2 regions of the Metabacillus herbersteinensis genome follow, and region 2 is predicted to be linked to the other one. Evidence: riboswitches for the same ligand, from Rfam matches in the RefSeq annotation. Region 2 holds a riboswitch; the other holds the start of a gene.
The links. A riboswitch is a leader RNA that binds a small molecule or an ion and turns the genes downstream of it on or off. The one in region 2 is predicted to bind S-adenosylmethionine.
Positions count from the first base shown of each region.

Region 1: another riboswitch for S-adenosylmethionine. It lies ahead of ACFFIX_RS15000 (methionine ABC transporter ATP-binding protein); the one in region 2 lies ahead of mtnW (2,3-diketo-5-methylthiopentyl-1-phosphate enolase).

Region 1 covers NZ_JBHLVO010000012.1:79,988-87,331, reverse strand. Annotated here, with positions in the region: gene ACFFIX_RS15010 (5-oxoprolinase subunit C family protein) at 1-52, opposite strand, end outside; gene pxpB (5-oxoprolinase subunit PxpB) at 57-752, opposite strand; SAM riboswitch class I at 925-1,028, shown strand; gene ACFFIX_RS15000 (methionine ABC transporter ATP-binding protein) at 1,097-2,110, shown strand; gene ACFFIX_RS14995 (methionine ABC transporter permease) at 2,100-2,765, shown strand; gene ACFFIX_RS14990 (MetQ/NlpA family ABC transporter substrate-binding protein) at 2,786-3,610, shown strand; gene ACFFIX_RS14985 (iron-containing alcohol dehydrogenase family protein) at 3,685-4,788, shown strand; gene ACFFIX_RS14980 (MarR family winged helix-turn-helix transcriptional regulator) at 5,102-5,563, shown strand; gene ACFFIX_RS14975 (MMPL family transporter) at 5,568-7,344, shown strand, end outside.
Region 2 covers NZ_JBHLVO010000002.1:97,752-105,095, forward strand. Annotated here, with positions in the region: gene ACFFIX_RS03450 (carbon-nitrogen family hydrolase) at 1-49, opposite strand, end outside; gene ACFFIX_RS03455 (pyridoxal phosphate-dependent aminotransferase) at 147-1,319, shown strand; SAM riboswitch class I at 1,422-1,533, shown strand; gene mtnW (2,3-diketo-5-methylthiopentyl-1-phosphate enolase) at 1,628-2,869, shown strand; gene ACFFIX_RS03465 (2-hydroxy-3-keto-5-methylthiopentenyl-1-phosphate phosphatase) at 2,866-3,528, shown strand; gene ACFFIX_RS03470 (methylthioribulose 1-phosphate dehydratase) at 3,525-4,154, shown strand; gene mtnD (acireductone dioxygenase) at 4,185-4,718, shown strand; gene ACFFIX_RS03480 (ROK family transcriptional regulator) at 4,911-5,903, shown strand; gene ACFFIX_RS03485 (MFS transporter) at 6,129-7,344, shown strand, end outside.

The sequences.
Region 1 (7,344 bases), on a different contig from region 2:
TTCCCTTGTCTTGAATGGTTGAAAGTAGACCTGGCTTAATAATTTTAATCATGCGGCTAAGCCTCCCAGGTCACATATTCTTGTAAAGAAATTGGCTTAAATCGAATTTGGTCTCCAGCCCTTAATAAGCTAGGATTCTCATTCCTTGGTTGGAAAAGTGTGACAGGTGTTCGACCAATGATTTGCCAGCCGCCTGGTGATTGAATCGGATAAACCCCCGTCTGCTTGCCGCCAATTGCTACTGATCCAACAGGTATTTGAAGGCGGGGCGAATCTTTTCTGGGCGTAGCAATCTTTTCATTCAATCCACCTATATAAGGAAAACCAGGTGCAAAACCGATCATATAGACCAAATAATCTCTTTCACTATGTAGATCAATTACTTTTTCGATAGTCAGACTGTTATGTTTTGCGACAATTTCTAAATCAGGTCCAAACTCACCGCCGTAACAAACAGGTAGTTCAACGAGTCTAGTTTCAGTGGCATTTGCGTCCTTTATATCAGCAAGTAATAAGTGTAGCTGTTCAGTGACGAATTTGTAGGGGATCTGCAAATGTGTGGCTGTTTTCAACAAGTCATAATAAACCGTAACGGTCGTAAAGCTTGGAACACATTCGATAATCCAATCTATGGAGGCCTGTTCCAGGTGAGTGTGTATTGTTCTGATTTTTTTATGTATTGATTCGTTTATCTCGTTTCCGATCCGAATGATAACAGCGTGGTCTCCTAATGGCTGAATAATGTAGTCCATTTTCCCACCTCTAATTAGTTGAATAGTATGACTAAATACATAAGTTAATTATATCATAGGGGTTCACAAGTAGATTTGAGAGTATTCTCACTTTCGCAAAATTTGAAATAGTCATTGACATTCATTTAAACTCTGATTATGATAGATATATTATTACAATAAAATAAAATTTAACTTATCAAGAGCGACCGAGGGACAGGCCCTGTGACGTCCGGCAACCACCTATATGGAAAGGTGCCACTTCCTGCAGAATGAATTCATTCTGAAAGATAAGTCGTTATATACACGCGATGCCTCTTTCTTAATGGAAAGAGGTTTTTGTTTTTACAAAAAGGGGGAACATCATGATTGAAGTCAGAAATCTTGTAAAAACGTATGTGACAAAAAAAGGCAAGGTCATAGGAGTGGATAATGTTTCACTCACCGTCAACAAGGGAGATATTTTTGGAATTGTTGGTTATAGTGGTGCAGGAAAAAGCTCGTTGATTCGCTGTCTAAATTTACTTGAAAAGCCTACTTCAGGACAAGTGATCATCGACGGAATCAATTTACTTTCTTTAAATGATAAAAAGTTACGAACCGCTCGTCTTAAGATCGGCATGATTTTTCAGCATTTTCATCTTGTTTCATCAAAAACTGTTTTCGAAAACGTAGCATTTGCTTTAAAGGCTGCTAATAAATCGAAACGAGACACGGAGTCAAGAGTGACTGAGCTTCTTGAGATGGTAGGTTTAACAGATAAACGCGATGTCTATCCATCACAATTAAGTGGAGGTCAAAAACAACGAGTTGGGATTGCTAGGGCACTTGCAAATCATCCATCTGTACTGTTATGTGATGAAGCAACATCGGCACTAGATCCGAGTACAACAAGATCGATTCTAAGTCTTTTAAAAAAGATTAATAGAGAACTAGGACTTACGATTGTTTTAATTACGCATGAGATGGAAGTAGTCAAAGAAATTTGTAATAAAATGGCGATTATGCAGGATGGTAGAGTCATTGAAGAAGGCTCAGTTTATGAAGTTTTTGCAAATCCTCAGGCACCATTAACAAAATCCTTTATACAAAGTGTGCTGCAATTTGATGTACCTTCTCAAATTCTAGAGAAACGAAAAGGAACAATCGTAAAAATTCAGTTCAAAGGTTCAATTGCAGAAGAATCGGTTATCTCGGATGTTTTTCAAAAATTTAAGGTAAAAGGAAATATCCTACATGGAAAGATCGAATACATCCAGGAGACGCCATTAGGTATTTTTATGATGGAGCTTAATGGTGATGAGTCTGAGGTAGAGAAAGCGATTGAGTATATAAGGGCGAGAACAAATTCATTGGAGGTGATTGTGTATGCTGCCTGAATCACTAATCAGTTTACTTCCAGAATTGAATAAAGCCTTTCTTGAAACGATTTACATGGTAGGAATTTCGTTAGTTGTTGCAATAATCGTGGGGTTACCGCTAGGTGTTTTGTTGTTTGTTACCGATCGCGGACTATTTTTAGAGAATGTAAGGTTAAAACAAGTGGTAGGGTTTGTGGTGAATATGGTTCGTTCAATTCCATTTATTATTTTACTAGTGGCTCTTTTACCTCTTACAAATTTATTAACAGGGACGACGATAGGGCCAACTGCTGCATCTGTTTCCCTATCAGTGGCTGCCATTCCGTTTTTTGCGAGAATCGTAGAAACATCGCTCCGAGAAATTGATAAGGGAGTGATCCAAGCGGCTGTTGCTGTAGGTGCTACACCGTGGATGATCATAAAAGAGGTGCTAGTTCCTGAAGCACGACACGGAATCCTACAAGGGATAACGATCACAACGATTAGCTTAGTCGCCTATTCTGCTATGGCTGGCATCGTTGGTGGAGGAGGAATTGGTGACTTAGCAATTCGCTTCGGTTATTACCGTTATGATAATACGGTCATGGTTACAACTGTTGTTATATTAATCTGTCTCGTTCAACTCATTCAATTTTCAGGAGACTATCTATCAAAAGTATTAGACAAACGATAATAAAATAGGAGGAATAAATAATGAAGAACTTTGTATTAACGCTCTTTTTAGTACTAACGATTGGTTTATTAGCAGCATGTGGTAATGGAGAGGAAGCTACAGCAGGGAAGGAAGAAAACAAAGAAGTTAAAATTGGTGCAACAGCAGGTCCATACAGTGACATGGTTAACAAAGCAATTAAACCAATTTTAGAGAAAAACGGATACACAGTAGAAGTTGTTGAATTCAGTGATTACATTCAGCCCAACCTTGCATTGTCAAAAGGTGATATAAATGCCAATCTATTTCAACACAAAGTGTATATGGAGACATTTGCAAAAGAACACAAACTTGAACTTTCAGAAGTAATTGTTGTCCCAACTGCACCAATGGGAATTTTCTCAAACAAATTCAGTTCACTGGATGAAATTGCCGATGGAAGCTCGATTGCAATCCCGAATGATCCAACAAATGCAGCGCGCGCATTTTTAATCCTCCAAGACGCAGGACTTATAAAGATTGATTCAGCTGCAGATCCGCTAACGATTTCAGAAAAGGATGTTCAGGATAATGTGAAAAGCCTTAAGTTTCAACCAATTGAAGCAGCACAATTACCTCGTGCCGTTGATAGTGTTGACTTATCTGCAGTCCCAGGAAACTTTGCACTTGCTGCCAAGATGGATTTATTGGATGCATTACAGCTTGAAAACATGCCTGAGCAATATCGTAACCGTGTGGTTGTAAACACGAAAGACCTAGAATCTCAGTTTGCTAAGGATCTAAAAGCAGCTGTCGAATCCGCTGAATTTGAAAAAACAATTGATGAAGAGTTCAAAGGATTTGGAAAGCCTGAGTGGATGGAATAACAGATTTAATTCACAACGTCATTTAAAGTGGCGTTGTTTTTTTTACAGGAAAAATAGTTAAAGGAGTGACAGGAATGCTAGATTTAGAAGTTCGAGGCGCACCGAGTGTTTATGCATGTGAAGTGGGAGTGCTAGATCAACTAGATAATCTTTTACTACAAAGAGGAATCTTCAAGGTTTTAGTTCTTCATGGAGAGAAGTCTTGGGAGGTAGCACGTACATTTTTTCAAAAGGACTCAAACTCCATTCATTATCTTTTTGAAAAGTACAAGGGAGAATGTTCACTTCAAGAAATCAGTAGAATATGTCAAGAAATCTCTTCTGAAAAGGTAGATGCAATCATAGGAGTTGGCGGTGGAAAGGTTCTAGATGTTGCGAAAGCAGTCGCTAACGAACTCGATCTTGAAGTGATTTTGATTCCAACCCTAGCTTCTACCTGTGCAGCCTGGACACCTTTAAGTGTCCTTTATGATGAAAACGGAGAATTCACACACTACACGATGTTTCCTAGAAATACGCTGATGGTGTTAGTGGAGCCAAGAATTATCCTACAATCACCACCTCGTTTATTAAAAGCAGGGATAGCAGATACGTTAGCAAAGTGGTATGAAGCTAAAGCGATCATTCGAAATCTGCCGGAAAAATCGCTCGTCATTGAGATTGCCTACCAAACAGCAAAGATCTGTAAAGATGAGCTGCTTCAACATGGTGAACAAGCCATTGTTGATATGGAAAAGGGACAGCTTTCTTATTCGTTTACAAAAGTGATTGAGACAAACATTGTAGCTGGAGGTATGGTTGGTGGATTTGGTGATAAGTACGGTCGAATTTCCGGAGCGCACTCTGTACATAATGGCCTAACGACAGTCCCTGACACACATCACCTACTACACGGAGAGAAGGTCGGTTATGGAATTCTCGTTCAACTAGCAATGCTAGAGGAATGGGATGAGATTGATCGGTTACTTCCATTTTATAAAACAATGGATTTTCCGATAAGCTTGAGCGATGTCGGAATAAAAAAGAATGATTGCAAAACATTAAGTCAAGTCTGTAAAGCCGTTACTCTTCCTCATGAATCGATTCACCTTCTTAAACGGGATATCTCAAAAGAGATGGTATATGGTGCGATGCTAGGGTTAGAGAAGCATATTAAGACTTTATCAGGAAATAGTTAGTTTAATAAATTATCTCAAAGAAAAAGCATGTCCTTATTTAGGATGAACGATAACCTGAATAAGGGCTTTTTTTGTGTCCGTTGTTCTGGTAATAGTTTACAGTAAGACTGCACTAGTCCCCTTGTGTACTTCATGATTTTTTCTAGCGATAGAAATTCCTCAATGACTCTAGGATTCCACGCCAAGCTTTCTGTCCTAATTGTGAACAATTTTTGAACTTACCATTTCTAATTGACACTATCGAATCTAGGTTTTATAGTTAAACACATGAATAGTTCAATTGTTTAACTAGTTAGGTAAAGGTGATGAAAAAATGCAGCAAAACAATATTGAAGAGCTAGTGAATAGGTATTTAAAATACTCCTATTCTGTTACGAAAAAAGCTGAAAACTTGATTCGCGAACAGATTGGTGAAGATATGACAAATGATCAGCACTATACGCTACGGTACATAAAGCAAACAGGAGTTTGTACTTCAACAGAGCTGGCTGAAGCATTTGAGGTGAAAAAGAGTGCGATAACCGCGATCATCAATCGCTTAGTTGAGAGAGAGCTAATCAAACGGACTCGTGATGAGAATGATCGTCGTGTTGTTTACTTAACGTTAACTGAAGCAGGGGAAGAGTTATTTCTAAAAACTGAACAAAAGATTCATAAGTTAGTAGAGTCATTTATTTCTCAGTTTGAGACTACCGAGATTGAAGCATTTCTTAACACCTTTGAGAAACTGAATAATATTTTAATCGATCATAAAGATTGTAAAATGGAGGAATAAGCTGTTGGATAAAATTATTAAAGGAAAATGGTTGGTAATCATCGCTTGGGTAGTTGCTGCAGTTGGTTTGTTTTTGCTAGCTCCTAATATGGCAGATCTTGTCCGGGAAAAAGGGCAAATTAGTGTTCCAGCTGGCTACTCATCAACATTAGCAGAAGAAATAATGACAGACGTTCAAAAAGATGAGGGTCAAGGAGACTCATCACAGGTCGCACTCGTTTTTCATAATGACAAAAAATTAACAAATGAAGAAATCAATGAAGCCAAAAAAGCGATTCAACAATTGGAAGAGAAAAAAGAGGAGCTAGGTATCACTGAAATTCTCACCCATTTCACTGAAGAAACTTTAGAAGAACAACTCGTTTCAGATGATGGAAAAACGATTTTAGCTTCTGTTTCCGTTAGTTTGAGCGATCGAGACGCTATGGAAGTAAGCGATGCTCTTTACGAAGCAATCGAGGACCTGAAAGTCGAACACTATTATACGAGTGGCTGGATGATTGATCAGGACTTGGTTACCAGCTCACAAGAGGGCCTGAAAAAAACGGAAGGAATTACAGTTGTTTTTATTTTAGCCGTACTATTTCTTGTTTTTAGATCAGTAATTGCACCATTAATTCCGTTGATTACTGTAGGGATGAGTTATTTTGTCTCTCAATCGATCGTTTCGATTTTAGTAGATGTTGTAAACTTTCCTTTATCAACGTTTACACAAATCTTCCTAGTGGCCATTTTGTTTGGTATCGGAACGGATTATTGTATTTTATTACTTAGTCGTTTTAAGGAAGAATTAGCACATAAAGAAAGTTTAACAGAAGCAATTATTGAAACGTATCTTACAGCTGGACGTACTGTATTTTTTAGCGGTCTAGCGGTTATGGTTGGATTTTCAGCAATCGGATTTTCAACATTTAAACTCTATCAATCTGCTTCAGCAGTTGCAGTTGGAGTTGGTGTGCTTTTAATCGGTTTATTTACAATCGTTCCTTTCTTTATGGCGATACTCGGTCAAAAGCTGTTTTGGCCATCAAAGGGTACACTTGAGCATAAAGATAGTAAACTATGGGAAATGGCAGGACGGTTTTCGTTATCAAGACCATTACTTGCCTTATTAATAGTAGCACTAGTTACAGTGCCGTTTTTACTCACATACGATGGAAAACTATCGTTCAATTCTCTTGAAGAGGTTGGCGATGATGTTCCTTCAATAAAAGCATTTAATGCAATTGCCGATAGCTTTGGTCCCGGTGAATCAATGCCGACTCAAGTTGTCATAAAAAATGATGAAGAAATGGATTCAACAGAATATATCGGTTTAGCAGAGAAAATTAGTAAAGAACTAGAGGCTGTTGATTTAGTCGACTCTGTTCGCTCAGTCACACGACCAACAGGTGAACCGATTGAAGATTTATTTGTGTCAAAGCAAGCCGAAACGCTAGGTGAAGGCTTAGGAGAAGGAAATGATGGACTAAAGCAAATTAGCGATGGACTAAATGAAGCGGGTAGTGAGCTTTCAAAATCAGGTCCACAGCTAGAAGAAGCATCAGATGGAATTAATGACTTAATTACAGGAACAACAGATATTTCAAACGGTATGACAGAAATCCAAACCAATCTTGCTAAAATTGAAGATGGAATTCGTCAGGGCTCAGCCGGTTCGACTGAAATTCTCGCTGGTTTAACTGAAGCGAAAACCGGTGCAGAGGAGCTTTTGGCCGGTAACCAACAACTTCAAAAGGGCTATCAAGATATCGGAGTAAATTTAGGAGCCCTTCAAGGTG
Region 2 (7,344 bases):
GGTCGCCAAATTTTATATCAAGTTGAATACATGTTATAACTAGATTCATCTTTACACCTCTTTTTAAAAAGATACTTTACATGTTGCTACTAACAATATATGATTTGTGATTAGAATTTCAAGAATTTTTTGAGAAGGTGGAAAACGTGAAACATTTCGAGCAATCGCAACTTTTATCATCATTACCAAAACAATTTTTTGCTACGCTTGTTGCAAAAGTAAACGCAATCGTTGAACAAGGACATGATGTGATTAATTTAGGACAAGGTAACCCAGATCAACCAACTCCTGAACATATTGTCAAAGCAATGAAGACAGCTGTAGAAAACCCAATCTATCACAAATATTCACCATTTCGTGGTCAAGCTTTTCTGAAAGAGGCTGTCGCGACTTTTTATGAAAGAGAATATGGTGTGAAGCTGGATCCAACTAGTGAAGTTGCGATTTTATTTGGGGGAAAAGCTGGATTAGTTGAGATTCCACAATGTCTATTAAACCCAGGCGATGTAGCATTAGTTCCAGACCCAGGATATCCCGATTATTGGTCAGGAGTCGAAATGGCTAGAGCAAAAATGGAGTTTATGCCGTTAAAAAAAGAGAATGAATTTTTACCTGTTTATACAGATATAAGACAGGATATAGTTGACGAGGCAAAATTGATGTTTTTAAATTATCCAAACAATCCAACTGGTGCGACTGCTACAGAAGCTTTTTTCGAAGAAACTGTGTCTTTCGCAAAAGAAAACAGCATATGTGTAGTACATGACTTTGCCTATGGTGCGGTAGGTTTTGATGGAAAACAACCAATTAGTTTTTTACAAACAGAAGGTGCTATAGACATAGGGATCGAGATTTATACATTGTCAAAAACGTACAACATGGCAGGTTGGAGGATTGGTTTTGCAGTAGGTAACAAATCTGTTATCGAAGCAATTAATCTATTTCAAGACCACATGTTTGTGAGTGTTTTCAGTGCAGTCCAAGAAGCAGCAGCACAGGCGTTACTTAGCTCACAAGATTGTGTGAAAGAGCTTGTGTCTCTTTATGAAAAGCGAAGAAATGTATTTATAAATGCACTCCAAGAAATTGGCTGGAAGGTAGAGGCGCCACCAGGTTCATTTTTTGCATGGCTACCTGTACCTAACGGATTTACGTCTGAGACATTTGCAGATACGTTGCTTGAAAAAGCACATGTTGTCGTTGCACCGGGCATTGGCTTTGGCGAATTTGGGGAAGGCTATGTCCGCGTTGGTTTGCTAACTTCTGAGGAGCGTTTGCAGGAAGCTGCAGATCGAATTAAAGCATTGAATTTATTTTAAAACACTGTTGACAGTGGAAAAGAATTCTGTCATAATCCTAAGTAATTTCAGTTACGCGAATAGTGTGACAATGAAAATTGTCTAATTAAATAATCACGATACTTCTTATCAAGAGCAGGTGGAGGGACTAGCCCTATGAAACCCGGCAACCGACTTACCAGAGATGGTTAAGCACGGTGCTAATTCTTGCAGCACATGAGCTGATGGATAAGGATTACCCAGAGTACATATGCTTGCGGGCTCCTTCTATTGGTAGAGGGAGTCCGTTTTTTGTTTTTAAATCCCTAACAAGAAAGTAGGTTTTATTCATGAGCGAAGTGATTGCGACATACTTAATTCATGATGCGAAACACAATCTTCAGAAAAAAGCTGAAGGCATCGCACTTGGATTAACGGTTGGTTCCTGGACTGATTTACCACAGCTCGATCAAGAACAGCTAAGAAAACATAAAGGTCAAGTACTTGAGGTAAAAGAGCTCGATTCTTCAGAAAAAGTGAACACCTATTTAGGCAAAGAAGTAACCAGAGGGACAGTAAAGATCTCATATCCAAGCTTAAACTTTAGTCATGATCTTCCAGCCATTTTAACGACGATTTTCGGAAAGCTTTCACTTGATGGAGAAGTGAAATTAGTAGATATTGAGTTTTCTAGCGAATTAAAGCAAGCATTTCCTGGTCCGAAATTTGGAATTAGAGGAATTCGTGAAAAGCTAGGTGTGTATGATCGTCCATTGGTAATGAGCATTTTTAAAGGGGTAATCGGGAGAGATCTAGATTACTTAAAAGATCAGTTAAGGCAGCAAGCGTTAGGTGGCGTTGATTTAATCAAAGACGATGAAATTTTGTTTGAAAATCTACTCACACCTTTTGAAGAACGAATCAAAGTGGGTCGCGTGGTTTTAGATGAAGTTTTTGAACAAACAGGTCACAAAGCGTTATATGCTGTGAATTTGTCAGGAAAAACATTTGAGCTTAAAGAAAAAGCAAAACGTGCTGTCGAACTAGGAGCAGATGTTCTTCTTTTTAACGTGTTTGCTTATGGACTTGATGTGTTGCAAAGCTTAGCTGAAGATGAAGAGATTCGGGTTCCAATTATGGCACATCCAGCGGTTAGTGGAGCTTTCACTTCTTCAGCTTTATACGGTTTTTCAAGCTCATTATTATTGGGGAAATTAGTTCGACTTGCCGGTGCAGATTTTACTTTATTCCCATCACCCTACGGAAGTGTTGCACTAGACAGGGACGAAGCTTTAAAAATTGCAGAGGATAGCTTGAGTAAAGATCAGCACAAACAAACTTTCCCCGTGCCATCTGCTGGAATTCATCCTGGCTTAGTTCCCCTATTAGTTAGAGATTTTGGCATTGACTGTGTAATAAATGCTGGAGGAGGAGTTCACGGTCATCCAAACGGTGCAGCGGGTGGTGGTCGGGCTTTCCGTGCAGCAATTGATGCAACTCTTGACGGGAAAACGCTAACTAATGCTTCAAAGGACAACGAAGATTTAAAGCTAGCAATAGATTTATGGGGAGTCTCAGAGGTAACAGTATGACCAGACCAGTGATTATTTGTGATTTTGATGGAACGGTTACAACCAGCGACAACATTATCGCAATCATGAAAAGATTTGCGCCGCCTCAGTGGGAGCAATTAAAGGACGATATTCTCGCTCAAAAAGTCTCAATTCGTGAGGGAGTAGGAAGCATGTTTTCATTGTTGCCTACCTCAAAAAAAGAAGAGATTACAGATTATATACTAAATCACGCTGAAATTAGAGATGGCTTTAAGGACTTTATAAACTACACGAAAGAGCAGCAGTTGCCACTCTACATTGTGAGTGGAGGCATTGATTTTTTTGTATACCCTCTTCTAAAAGGTTTGGTTGATGAGAGCAATATTTATTGTAATGTAGCTGACTTTTCCGGTGAGACAATTTTGATTAAGTGGCCAAATCCATGTGATGCAAACTGTGTGAATGAGTGTGGCTGCTGTAAGCCTTCATTGATTAGAAGACTAGTTGATCAAGATCAAAAGAAGATTGTTATCGGCGATTCAGTCACAGACTTGCAAGCTGCAAAATTAGCTGATTTCGTCATTGCGAGAGACTATTTATTAGATAAATGTAAATCTTTGAATTTACCACACAAGAGTTTTACAACCTTTCACGATGTCATTGAAATTTTGGAAAGTCGAAAGGGGGTTGGGGCATGAGTTTGATTGAGGAGCGTTGGCAGCTGCTGGCAGATGTGAAGAAAGAGCTAGCTGAAAGAGATTGGTTTCCGGGCACGAGTGGAAATCTTGCAATAAAGGTAGATTCAGAGCCTTTAAGCTTTCTTGTCACAGCAAGTGGGAAGGATAAGCGCAAAGTAACTAGTGAAGATTTCCTATTAGTAGATAGTGATGGATTAGCAGTTGGAGAAACCAATCTAAGGCCTTCCGCGGAAACACTTCTTCATGTTGAAGTGTATAACAAAACGAATGCTGGTTGTAGCCTTCATGTTCATACTGTTGATAATAATGTAATTTCAGAGCTCTATGGCGATCAAGGTGAGATTACCTTTAAGGGTCAAGAAATTATCAAAGCGTTTGGATTATGGGAAGAGGATGCAGAGTTTAGGATTCCGATCATCCCCAATTATGCACACATTCCAACTCTTGCGGAAGCCTTTTCGGAATATGTAAATGAAGATGCTGGTGCCGTACTGATTCGAAATCATGGAATTACCGTCTGGGGACGCGATGCATTAGAGGCGAAAAAATACTTAGAAGCGTGCGAGTTTTTATTTTCATATCATTTGAAACTTTTAAGTTATCAAACTTTGTTGGTTAAGAACTAAAAAAATAAAAAAAACATTGGAGGAAGTAAAATGGCGACAATACGTTTTCAAGAAACTGGCGAAAGATTAACTACACAAGAGGAAGTTGCAGCGTTTTTAGACTCACAAGAGGTCATTTACGAGCAATGGGACTTAGCAAAGCTCCCAGAAAGCTTACACGAGAAATTTCAACTATCAGATGAAGACAAACAAGAAATTTTAGACGCATTTAAAGAAGAAATTGCCGATATTTCCAAAAGACGTGGCTACCAAGCACAGGACGTTATCTCGTTATCTGATTCAACACCAAATTTAGATCAATTATTAAAAAATTTCAAACAAGAGCATCACCATACAGATGATGAAGTTCGCTTTATTGTAAGTGGTCACGGTATTTTCGTTATTCAAGGAAAAGATGGGAAGTTCTTTGATGTTGAGTTAAACCCAGGAGATTTAATTTCCGTACCAGAAAACACTCGTCATTACTTTACCTTGCAGAGTGATCGCAAAGTTGTCGCAGTCCGAATTTTTGTAACGAGCGAGGGCTGGGTACCGATTTATGATAATGAAGAAGTGCAAGCATAATAAAAAAGTAACAGGCCTACTCACGATAGTGAGTGTAGGCCTGTTTTTTTATGACATATATTTTAAATTTCCTTTGTTTTCAAAAATTGAATATGATATATTATCATCGTAACTTATTAAAGAAGTTTAATAAGTATATTGTTATGTTAGGTGGTGGACATTGTTAGTGAGCTAATTGCTACTCCAAAATCTATGAGGAAGGTAATCCTACGTGGTATTCGTACAACTCTTTTAGAACTAGGGAATGCAACAAAAGTTGAACTAAGTCGTAAATTGGAAATTAGTTTCCCGACAATAAGTAAATTCCTAGCCCAAATGGAGAAGGATGGGGAGCTTGTTTTAGTTGGTCTCGATGATTCTAGTGGTGGAAGAAGAGCAAAACGATATGCATACAATCCGGAGCATATGTTAGGTTTGGCAATATTTTTAGAGAGTTCAGAGACAAATTATACAATTTTTAATTGTTTGGGTGAAGTGAAGGAACAAGGAAAAACGTCAAGTGTATTAATAGATGATGATCTAAGTTTATTAACCAAGTGTATTGAAGAAATAATTGCTCAATATCCGAAGATCAGTTCTATGGCAATTGGCGTGCCTGGTTCGGTTGATAATGGCAGAATTTTTTATATACCAGGCTACGAGCATTTTCAAAATCTTGATTTAAAAGGTTACTATGAGGATCGTTTTTCTATACCTGTGGTAGTAGAGAACGATATGAATGCTGCAGTTCTTGGATATCAAAATAATAGGGGAATTAAAGAAAATCAATCCCTTATATACTTGTATTCTGGTCAAAATGGCCCAGGTGCAGGAATTTTGATAAATGGAGACGTGGTCCGAGGAAGTACTTTTTTCTCCGGGGAGGTTTCATTCGTCCCTCAGTATGATGACCGAAATTTTCTGCAAGCTTTGGAAAATGGACGTGGACCTAAGAAAACAACTATCCGTGAGGAATATGAGATTGATGCAATTAGCAGATTAGTAGCTTCTTTTGTAGCTATCATTAACCCTCATACGATCATTTTTTGCAATGATGAAGTAAACAAATTAATAATAGACCGAATTGCATTAGGAAGCTCAAAATATATTCCAGTAGAACATCTCCCAGAGATTACAATGAGTGATTGGAAACAAGACTATCTATATGGATTACAAGGTCTTGGACTTGAGCTCATGTTCACTTGAACAAGCAGGTAAAGTGAGGCTTCATTCAGTGGGTTTTTTTCATCCTCCACTGAATGGTAACGAAACTTACCGGACTAAAGGGCAGTTTACCCCCATCTATCTTCTATACTTCTTTATGAATCTTGAATTTTGAGTTGGTGCTCTTACTGCCCGTTAAGAATGGGGTAAAACGAATTAGAAGTATACTAGAACACCGAAATAAAAAATGAAAGGCGGTTTACATATATGGCTACATTCTTTTTAGTAATCATCTATTTGGCTTTCATCAGCTTAGGCTTACCTGATTCATTGTTGGGAGTGGCCTGGCCTGTGATGCAATTAGAATATGGGGCACCACTTGAGACTGCTGGCTTACTTTTTATGACGATAGCAGCTGGTACAATTATTTCCAGTTTAGCAAGTGGAACTGTAATTAAACGGTTCGGAACTGGCAATGTCACATTTGTCAGTTGCTTAATGACTGCTGGGGCTCTGCTAGGTTTCACTTTTGCTCCATCGCTTGTTTGGTTAATTATATGTGCCATACCACTTGGATTAGGTGCAGGATCTGTCGATGCAGGATTAAACAATTATGTTGCTACACATTACAAGGCACACCACATGAGTTGGCTACATTGTTTCTGGGGAGTTGGAGCTACTCTTGGCCCCGTCATTATGGCCCAGTTTATTTCGGGGCAAAATGTTTGGAGACATGGATATCTTGCTATTGCTGGAATTCAGTTCGCATTAGTTGTAATCCTTTTCTGCACTCTGCCTTTATGGGACAAGGTCGCAAGAAAAAGCAATGTCACTTTAAGTGAAGAGCCGGAAGATTCAAACAGTGTTTTTTTTGTTGAAGATGATAAAAATGTAAAACCTTTGCAGATTAGGGGAGTTAAGCTAGCTCTGACATCTTTCTTGTTTTATTGTGGTGTTGAAGCAACAATGGGCCTATGGGGAAGTAGCTTTCTGGTAAATGTTAAGGAGTTACCCGTAGCGGTAGCTGCACAATGGGTTTCCCTCTATTACGCAGGAATAACAATCGGCAGATTTATTACAGGCTTTATTACTTTAAAGGTCAGTAACCGTACTCTCATTCGGGTAGGGCAAATAACAGCATCAGTTGGTGCGGTACTTCTATTATTACCATTGCCATCCAGTTTCTCACTTGTAGGCTTTATCACTATTGGATTAGGATTAGCACCGATATTTCCGTGCATGTTACATGAAACACCAGCACGGTTTGGGGATAAGCATTCACAGACAATTATGGGCTATCAAATGGCTGTTGCCTATACAGGTAGCATGTTCATGCCTCCTCTTCTTGGTTTCATTGCATCACATTCTACAATAGGAATCTTCCCGTTTTTTATTGTTGTTTTTGTTACAGCAATGCTCTTAGGTTCAGAAAAATTAAATGTCTTGATGAAAAAAAAGGATTTTTTAAGGGGGGAAAATAAAA